3 regions of the Comamonas sp. Z1 genome follow, and region 3 is predicted to be linked to each of the others. Evidence: riboswitches for the same ligand, from Rfam matches in the RefSeq annotation. Region 3 holds a riboswitch; each other region holds the start of a gene.
The links. Region 3 has a riboswitch for glycine ahead of FSY45_RS17035 (trimeric intracellular cation channel family protein). Riboswitches for the same ligand answer to the same signal wherever they lie in the genome.
Positions count from the first base shown of each region.

Region 1 (3,272 bases), on a different contig from region 3:
TTTGCCATTCACACGGCAACAGCTGCCCCTCACGGGGCGCTGCAGCTGCCGTGTCTGGCTTGTTGATGAGGTTTTCAGGTCGTGGTCAGGCGCTGGCGGTGCTCAGCGTGGCCGGTCGGGGCTGTCTGCTGGCGCTGCCCATGGACTGCAGCACGAGGTCGCCGACCATGTCGGCGGTGACGGCCGACAAGGTCCAGCCCAGATGGCCGTGGCCGGTGTTGTAGAACACGCAGGGCTTGTTGCCGGGGCCCACGCGCGGCAGCATGTCCGGCATCATGGGGCGCAGGCCAGCCCAGGGCACGACGCTGCGCGTGCTGACACCGGGGAAGCACTGCTGAACCCATTCGATGAGCGGGCGGATGCGGTCGGCGCGGATGTCCTTGTTGAAGCCGTTGAACTCCGCCGTACCGGCAACTCGGAAGCGATCGTCGCCGAGGCGGCTGGTGACCAGCTTGGTCTCGTCGTCCAGCAGACTCACCACGGGGGCTGCGGCGCGGCTGGCTTCGTCCGGCAGATTCACCGTGATGGAATAGCCCTTGACCGGATAGATGTTGACGCTGTCGCCGAGCTGGGCGGCCAGGGCGCGGCTGGCCGTGCCTGCGCAGACCACCATGGCGTCGAAAGTCGAGGTCTCGGTTTCCAGGCCCTGGCGCACGGTCACGCTGGCCTGCTTGCCATTGCTGTTCACCGACACGATTTCCTGGCCGTAGCGGCATTGCACGCCCAGTCGCTCGCAGGCGGCGGCAAGGCCGCTGGTGAACTTGTGGATGTCGCCCGTGGAGTCGCTCTCGGTGAAGTAGCCGCCGTAGAAGGTTCCGGACAGGGTCGGCTCTATGGAGCGCATCTCCTGCGGTGTCACGGCGCGGCGCTCCAGACCGCCTTTGGCCAGCAACCGGGAAACCTTGCCCGCATGTTCAAAGCCTGCTCGGTCGCGGTAGATATGCAAGATGCCTTTTTGCTTCAGATCGAAGTCAATGCCTTCGCTGGCCGCCCAGTCAAACAGGTGCTCACGTGCCGCAATCGCCAGCCTGGCGGTCTCCACGGTGTTTTTCTCGTAATGGGGGATGGCAGCGAGAAACTGGCAGAACCAGGAAATCTTGTGCCAGCTGGGCCTGGGGTTGAGCAGCAGCGGAGCATCGCTCTTGAACATCCACTTGAGGCCCTTGACGATGGTGGACCAATGGGTCCAGACCTCGGCGTTCGAGGCCGAGAGCTGGCCGCCATTGGCGAACGAGGTTTCCATGGCGGCATAGCGCTGCTTCTCGAACAGGGTGACGGAAAATCCGCGGCGTGCGAGGGCGTAGGCGGTGGTCACGCCCGTGATGCCACCGCCGATGACGGCGATTGTCTTCATGATTCAGATTCCAGAAACGTCAAGGGTGGAGCCCGTGCGCAACATGCGCAGCGAACGCCCCCTCTGTTCTGGACCTGAGAGATTCACGAGGCAGGGCCTTGCGGCGCTGCTCGCTTGCTCCTTCGGTATGCCCGGCGGACGATGACGTCCGGACATTCTTCAGAGTGTGTGAAAGCGATGCCGATCCTTTGGCCTGAGAGTTTCCGGGGCGGTTGCTCCTTCGGCGCTGCATGCGCCAAGTTTGCGCTGCAGTCTCTCTCGGCATCACCGGGCTGAGAGCCTGTGGGCAAATGTAGGAAGAATGGCGGCGCCTGGATATACGGGTTTTCTAGACTTCTGCGCCAGGGCTCAGCCATGGCTGCTCATGTCGGGCCCATGCTATTTGATAGCGCCTACCGCTTATCCTTCAAGGGAATATTGATTATTTGTCTATGAAAATGAATTTATTAAAGCGCAGTGTGCTTCTAAATTCATAGCGATAGACGCTGTCAAGTGCCGCCGAGCAGCCCCAGAGTCAGCCCCTGCATTGGCATGGCGGGTCATGGTCGGCGGTGGATTTGGGCAAAATATCGTCTTTGCCTGTCAATGGGCCCGGCGATATCACCGCTTTGCCATTGAAGCACCCGACTGGGGTGGCTGCCGATTCAGGATGCAACTGGCCTATCCGCCATGGCGTTCTGCTGTCATGGCTTCGTTCCTTTGTCCTTGTTGCCCGCGACCGTCATGGTCGCCTTTTTGCGTTGCCTGTCGCAGCGCCTGCGGGATGGTTGGGTGTTTTGTCCGGATGGGCGCAAACCATTACAACAAGACATTTATGTCCCAACCCAACTCAAGCCAGCAGCTCGCGCCGACTGGTGATGGTGACGATAACCAGCCCCGCTTGCACCGGGTGCTCAAGCAGCGCCACCTGAGCATGATCGCCATTGGCGGCGCCATCGGAACGGGCCTGTTCGTGGCCTCCGGCTCGGCCATCGCCCAGATCGGCCCCGGCGGCGCCGTGCTCACCTATCTGCTCATCGGCATCATGGTGTACTACATCATGACCAGCCTGGGCGAGCTGGCTGCCTTCATGCCGGTGGCCGGTTCCTTCTCGACCTATGCCTCGCGCTATGTGGATCGCGGCTTCGGCTTTGCGCTGGGCTGGAACTTCTGGTTCAGCTGGGCCGTGGTGGTGGCGGTGGATCTGGTGGCCTCGCAACTGGTCATGGCCTACTGGTTTCCCGATGTGCCGGGCATCCTCTGGAGCGGCCTGTTCCTGCTGCTGATGGTGGGGCTGAACGCGTTTTCCGCGCGCGGCTTTGCCGAGGCCGAGTACTGGTTCGCGCTGATCAAGGTGCTGGCCGTGGTGGCCTTTCTGATCACTGGCGTGCTGATTCTGTTCGGCATCATCAGCAACGGCCATGTACCGGGCTTCGAGAACTGGACCACGGGCGATGCGCCATTCGTCGGCAATTTCGCGACCTTTGTGGGCGTGGCCATGATCGTGGCCTATTCCTTCCAGGGCACGGAGCTGGTGGGCGTGGCGGCGGGCGAATCCGAGAATCCGCGCGAGAACGTGCCGCGTGCGATTCGCCAGGTGTTCTGGCGCATCCTGCTGTTCTATGTGCTGGCCATTGTCGTCATCGGCTTTCTGATTCCCTATACCGATCCGCAGCTGCTGCGCACCGATGTGGCCGATATCGCCGTGAGCCCGTTCACGCTGGTGTTCCAGCACGCGGGCCTGCTGTCGGCGGCCACGGTGATGAATGCGGTGATCCTGACCTCGGTGCTGTCGGCCGGTAACTCCGGCATGTATGCAGCCACGCGCATGCTCTACAACATGGCGACCGAGGGCAATGCACCGCGCATCTTCTCCCGGCTGACCCAGAACGGCGTGCCGCTGGTGGCCTTGATCGGCAGCACGCTGGTCGCCAGCCTG
Region 1 is NZ_VOQT01000004.1:163,052-166,323, forward strand. It holds gene FSY45_RS09625 (D-amino acid dehydrogenase) at 86-1,354, opposite strand; glycine riboswitch at 1,526-1,625, opposite strand; gene FSY45_RS09630 (amino acid permease) at 2,169-3,272, shown strand, end outside.
Region 1: it holds a riboswitch for glycine, as region 3 does, so the genes downstream of both, FSY45_RS09625 (D-amino acid dehydrogenase) here and FSY45_RS17035 (trimeric intracellular cation channel family protein) in region 3, are expected to answer to the same signal.

Region 2 (3,272 bases), on a different contig from region 3:
ATAGAAGTCCTGGGCTGCGATGCGCGCAAAGGTCGGGTGGCTGGTCTCGCGGGCGAGACCGACGTCCGGATCGTCGAAATACAGAATGGTGCTCATGGCTGCATGCAAAAACGGCCTTCGCAATGCGAGGGCCGTTGATACGCTTAGTTGTCCTTGGCGAAGTCGTTGTAGGCAGTCTCTTCCATCAGGCCTTCGAGCTCGCCCACATTGCTCATCTTGACCTTGAAGAACCAGCCAGCGGCCAGGGGGTCGCTGTTGGCGAGCGACGGGTCGTCGCGCAGGGCTTCGTTGACTTCGACGATCTCGCCGGTCACGGGCATGTAGACATCGGCAGCGGCCTTGACGGACTCGACCACGCCAGCCACATCGCCGGCCTTGAAGGTGGAGCCCACGGCAGGCAGGTCCACAAACACCACATCGCCCAGTGCATCCTGTGCGTGTACGGTGATGCCGACGATGGCGGCATTGCTGTCAGCGGCGTTGATCCATTCGTGTTCTTTGGAATACTTGATGCTCATGGAAAGCTCCAGATGGGGGATTCAGGGGAATCGGGTGTTGTTTGAGAAAGGTCCAGCTCGCACTTTAGCGGTGTTCTGGCCGCTGTTTGGCAAACTGGCCCGTCTCATGCGCGGCGGCAGACCTAGCCGCGGTAGTAGCGGGTGGGAACGAAGGGCGTGGCGACTACCTTCATGGGCACGGGCTTGCCGCGCACCATGGCGAAGATTTCCGTATCGATGGCGGCGTAGTCGGGCTCGACATAGGCCAGCGCCACAGGCTGGTTGAGCGTGGGGCTGAGCAGGCCGCTGGTGATGTGGCCGATATGCTGTCCGTCCATGTTTTCCAGCACGGCAGGCTCGCGTACGGGAATGCGTTCCAGCGCGATCAGGCCCACGCGCTTGCGGCGCAGCGACTGAGGGTTCTGCAATTGCTCCAGCACGATGGCCGCACCGGGAAAACCGCCCTCGCGCTCGCCGCCGGTGCGGCGAACCTTCTGCATGGCCCAGTTCAGCGCGGCTTCGACCGGCGTGGTGCTGGTGTCTATGTCGTTGCCGTACAGGCAAAGTCCGGCTTCAAGGCGCAGCGAGTTGCGCGCGCCCAGACCGATGGGGGCCACCTCGGGCTGTGCCAGCAGAGCTTCGGCAAAGGCTTCGGCAGCTTCGCCGGGCAGGGAGATTTCAAAGCCGTCCTCGCCCGTATAGCCGCTGCGCGTGATGTAGAGCGCATGGCCTTGCCAGTCGAAGTAATTGCCGGTCATGAAGAGCAGTTGCGTCACACCGGGAATCAGACGCGAGAGGGCAGTGACGGCTTGCGGGCCTTGCAGGGCCTGCAGGGCGCGCTCGGGCAGTGGGACGACCTCGCAGCGGCTGGCGATGCGGCTCTGGATATGAGCGATATCGGCCTCTTTGCAGGCACCGTTGACGATGAGGAACAGATCTTCGCCGCGGTTGACGAACATCAGGTCGTCGAGAATTCCGCCTTGTTCATCGAGCAGCAGGCCGTAGCGCTGCTTGTGCAGGCCCAGGTCCATGACATCGACGGGCATCAGCGATTCGAGCGCGGCGGCGGCATCGGGGCCGCGCAACAGCAACTGGCCCATGTGCGAGACATCGAACAGGCCGGCAGCCTTGCGCGTGTGCAGATGCTCGGCCATCAGGCCTTGAGGGTATTGCACGGGCATGGCGTAGCCGGCAAACGGCACCATGCGGGCACCCAGTTTCTGGTGCAGTGCAAACAGCGGTGTGGAACGCAGATCGGAAGAGGTGTCAGCAGCAGTCACAGGCAAGCGCTCCGGTGGTCAAACCAAAATGAGTGGCCATGCATGACTGGGCCATGCGTGGCGGGCTTGCCCTGCTGTCCGCTTTACCTGAGAGATTCACTGCACGCATTGCATCGGGCAGTTTGCTCCTTCGGTGGATGCCGGCGCACATACGAAATGACGGCCTGCATCTCTCTCCAGCAAGGGACGCTGCAGGTTTGCACACCTTGCAGCGCTTGTCAGTCCTTTTGCCTGAGCGTTTTGACACCGGGTTGGGGGTCTGCGCCTTCGGCGGTGCGAGGCAGCTTCAAGCTGCAGGCACTCTCTCCTGACCTTGGCGATTCTAGCGGTGGGCAAGGGGCTTGCACCACCGAATCGGATGGATTCTGGGGTTTTCGAGCACAGATCGCTGGAATTGAGCTTGCGGTCTCACTGCGGTTCTGTGTTCATGGCGGGCGTACGAGGAACATCGATCTCCTGGCGCGGAAACACCAGTTGGTAGGGTTGTTCGAAGCAGGACGTCACGGGCTGGCCCTGGCGCATGCCGGGCTTGAACTTCCAGCGTTCGAGCGAGCGCATGATGGACTTCACGATGCGGGGATCGGTATCGGCGGGCTGGTAGGCCACACGGCCGAGTTCGCCCTGGGCCGTGACTTCCAGGCGGAAGACCACCGTGGTCTCCAGCCCGTTCGGAAACCAGTGGGCGCTGATGAAAGGCGTGGTGTGGCGGCGTGGCTGCGGTTGCCGATCGAGCTGGGCGGGGGGTGTGCAGTCTGCCTTGATCCAGGCAGGCCATTCCATGCTCTGTGGCCGCCTGTGCTGCGTGTCCAATGGCGGAGCCGGCGTCGGCTCCGGCTGCCCGGAAACTGTGATCGAGATGCCGGCATTCGGTGGTTGCTTGGGCTGGCTGCCATCGGAGAGGTGGGAGCAGGCTCCGAGCAGCAAGGCGGTCAGAGACGCGGCGCAGGCGGCGGCAAGGTGTGAGGTGCGCGAAATGTCCATGAGGACATTGTCGGCCATGCGGGTTGCACCTTCAGGGTTGCGCGGGGCGCAGATCCAGTCCCTTGCTGTCGGCCTCGGCGCAGGCGCGCCACCAGGGCGATCCGGCATGGGGGGCATCCAGGTCCAGGCGCTCACCCATCATGGGCGTGGCGATCTCTATGCCGTGCTGCCTGCCCAGACTCAGGATCTGCTCGAAGGGGTCCCACCAGGCATGCATGGCGAGGTTGAAAGTGCCGTTGTGTATGGGCAGCAGCCATTGGCCGCCGAGATCCCGGTGTGCCTGCACGGTCTGCGCCGGATGCATATGGACATAGGGCCAGTGGGCGTCGTAGGCGCCGGTCTCCATCAACGTGACATCGAAGGGGCCGAAGCGCCTGCCGATTTCGGCAAAACCGTCGAAGTAGCCGCCATCGCCGCTGAAGAAGACGCGCAGCGGCCTGTCGGCCTGGCGATCTTCTATGGTCCAGGACGCCCAGAGCGTGCGGTTGCCGTCGCGCAGGCTGCGTCCCGAGAA
Region 2 is NZ_VOQT01000001.1:155,338-158,609, reverse strand. It holds gene FSY45_RS00725 (MolR family transcriptional regulator) at 1-96, opposite strand, end outside; gene gcvH (glycine cleavage system protein GcvH) at 144-518, opposite strand; gene gcvT (glycine cleavage system aminomethyltransferase GcvT) at 641-1,777, opposite strand; glycine riboswitch at 1,842-1,967, opposite strand; glycine riboswitch at 1,987-2,097, opposite strand; gene FSY45_RS00710 (energy transducer TonB) at 2,186-2,776, opposite strand; gene FSY45_RS00705 (MBL fold metallo-hydrolase) at 2,790-3,272, opposite strand, start outside.
Region 2: it holds a riboswitch for glycine, as region 3 does, so the genes downstream of both, gcvT (glycine cleavage system aminomethyltransferase GcvT) here and FSY45_RS17035 (trimeric intracellular cation channel family protein) in region 3, are expected to answer to the same signal.

Region 3 (3,272 bases):
GGGACAGCACCTCGTCTCAACCGCAAACCTTCGGTTTGCTGGGCCGTGCCAGCCACACTTTATTTGTAGCTGATGACAAAGGTGGCATCGGCATTCGCGCTGCCGGGCGTCGGCTTCTGTACGAGCGACGTCCAGGTATAACGGGCCTTCAGTTTGATATTCACCGGCTCATTGCCAAATTCGCCAACCATCCACTGATTGACCTCCCCCGATTCGGGCCCGAAGCTCACGAGCTCTTCATTTTCTCGTTGAATCTCGATACCTACGTTTTTGGCCACCGAATCCTCAGAAAGGGACAGAGTCGTTGATCGATTCGCCGGGTTCTGCGCATCCGAAAATACAACAAACATTCTGGTACTTGTTCCGGTATCACCCCCAGCGCATGCAAGGCTCAGGCTGAAATCCTTCCACGGCCCTTTTCCGTTATCCATCAGGTCGGAAGCACTGATGCTATCGAGAGATACCGGAACCAGTGGGGTATTGAGCTTGCATGTCGGCACTCTAGGCTCAACCACGATTCCGCGTCCTTCCATATAGATTCTTCTATAGGTATGTTGCAGGTCAACATATCTGGACTCACCAATCAGTCCACTAATATATCCCCCTGCCGTGATGGGCCCCGTTTTTACCAATTCCACGACAAACTCTTGAGCTGGCGCGAGAAAATAGTTGGTGCGCTCGTCATATCGCGATTGAGGCCACCAATTCTCGGCATTTATGCCCCCTCTGATTCTGATACCCACGCCAGCGATGGAAGTCTTGAAAGTACCATAACCGTCCGACTGGCTACTGGTCGAAACGGTGTAAAGCGTTGTACCCATTTTCTTTTTGCACTGAATATACCCACCAATGCCCGAGGCCTGAGTGTACTTCAAACTAATAACTGTTCCCTCTGGGACCGATGGATCAAAATCCCCGGTCTCCCACGGCTGAACCTTCAAGTCAACTGTTGGAACAACTCGGTCGTCGTCCAGCCTGATAGAACAGATGTCTTGAGCCTGTGCAGCCATGGGTGCAGCCACAAGAAACGAGGTGCACAAGAATCGCAAAATGACTGGCATCAATTTGCGTTTTCGAAATCGTTGATTTGCCATTGAAATTCCACAAATATCTTTTCTGAGGATGGTATTTGCGGTTCATATGGCGATTTCTAGGATTTTTCTCAAAAGTTTGGCGTGAGCCGGCTCTCACCGAGGTTTGAACTTCCCCCCACTCAGGCTTGCAATCAGGTCGGCCTCAGGCTGACCTGAGTCACTCACAGCCCCATGCCGAAGCGGCAGCAATCGCCAACACCAGTTGCTGCACGCCGCCTGTCTTTAACAGCTGTTTTACGCTCCACACAAGCTGTTCGAATTGCATGACCGCCACGTAACGGTTCAAAGGGCCGTTTCTGCATGCCGCGACAGGTTCGTGTCGTCCCTAAGCAGTCTGTCAACGCCTGAAGAATGAGCGAGCCTTCGAGAGCACCGCGTGTTATGGCGGGCGGCTTCACAGACGAAAACGCGGGCTTGCGCGAGCCATGGCGGGGTCGGACCGGCCTTGCGCACCCTGCGCCGGCGGCCGCAGAAGCACACCAATACAGGTATTAACCCGAATAAAGTCGCTGAAACTGGCTAAAATCGCGCCCATCCCGCGGGAGAGCGGAGCCTTTAGAGGGTTCCCGCCGAAGGCGCAAACTCCCATAATCGCTCAGGCAATAAGTACCGCAGGTGGGTCTGACAAGACCCGGATATCGCCAACTGGAGAGCAGCCCGCAACCACAAGTCTGCAGGGCTCACCGAAGGGGCAAGCATGTCCACCGCGAAGGTGCTCATGCGCAACTCTCAGGTAAAAGGACAGCGGGAGAGGCAAGCCGGACACTCCCGCCGATGTGAGTGGCTGGTCTATTTTCAAGTGCCTTCATGCTTCCTTCCGTCTCTTTGCTGGACTCGTTCCAGGCCTCCAACTTCACCGTCATGCTGGTCATCTATCTGGTGGCCATTACCGCCGAAGCCATGTCCGGCGCACTCGCCGCAGGCCGGCGCAATATGGATATCTTCGGCGTCGTCGTCATCGCCTTTGTCACTGCCCTGGGAGGCGGCACCATCCGCGACATGGTGCTGGGCCACTACCCCATCGGCTGGACCCAGCACCCTGAGTATGTGTATCTGGTCATCAGCTTCGGTCTGCTGACCACCGTGATTGCACGCCATATGCACAGGCTCAAGCAGGTGTTTCTGCTGCTGGACGCCATGGGTCTGATCGCCTTTTCGCTGATCGGCTGCAATACCGCGCTGGAGCTGGGCTACCCCACCATCGTCATCATCATGGCCGGCATGATTACCGGCATCAGCGGCGGCATCTTGCGCGATGTGCTCTGCAACCAGGTCCCCGTGGTGTTCCGCCGCGAGCTGTATGCCAGCGTGTCGCTGTCGGTATGCCTGATGTTCCTGGGCCTGCGCTATCTGGATGTCAGCCCCAATATCAGCACCATCGTGTGTTTTGCCGGCGGTCTGGCCTTCCGTCTGGCCGCCATTCGTTTCAAATGGCGCCTGCCGGTTTTTTCGTACCAGCAGCGCTGGGAATAAGATCGAGCTCCCCCTGTGGCGCTGCGCGCCTTTCCCCTCTCTTGCTACGCAGGAGGGGGGACGCAGTCATCGCTGCGGGGCGGCCCTTGCCTGGCTGCTCTGACCTAGACTGCGCCATGCATTACCCATGTAGTTTCACTTTCCATGTCTGAACCGATCACATGGATGCCGGATGGCACCCCCTATAGCTCCAGATTCGGCGATCGCTATCACAGCGAGTTCGGCGGCCTCGACCAGGCCAGCCAGGTTTTTCTCGGTGGCTGCAACCTGCCAGCAGCCTGGGCCGATGCAGCGCAGTGGCGCATTCTGGAGACCGGCTTTGGCTTCGGCCTGAATTTCCTGGTCACCTGGGCGGCATGGAAGGCCGATCCCAGACGCCCGCGCATTCTGCATTTTGTCTCGGTGGAGGCCTACCCTGTCTCGCGCGAGGATCTGCTCGCGTTTTTGCCGGCCGATGAGGTACTGCGCGCGCTTGGCGAACAACTGGCCGAGCAATGGTGGGGACTGCTGCCGGGCGTGCATCGCCTTTCCTTTGATGACGGCCAGGTGCTGCTGACGCTCTATATAGGCGATGCCAGGACCATGCTGCGCAAGCAGCAGATGACGGCGGACAGCGTGTATCTGGATGGCTTCTCCCCCCAGCTCAACCCCGAGATGTGGGATGAAGATGCCATGAAGAACATTGCCCGCCATTGCCGCCGGGGC
Region 3 is NZ_VOQT01000009.1:154,977-158,248, reverse strand. It holds gene FSY45_RS17040 (fimbrial protein) at 60-1,094, opposite strand; gene FSY45_RS28275 (hypothetical protein) at 1,252-1,380, opposite strand; glycine riboswitch at 1,624-1,716, shown strand; glycine riboswitch at 1,730-1,849, shown strand; gene FSY45_RS17035 (trimeric intracellular cation channel family protein) at 1,902-2,567, shown strand; gene mnmC (FAD-dependent 5-carboxymethylaminomethyl-2-thiouridine(34) oxidoreductase MnmC) at 2,733-3,272, shown strand, end outside.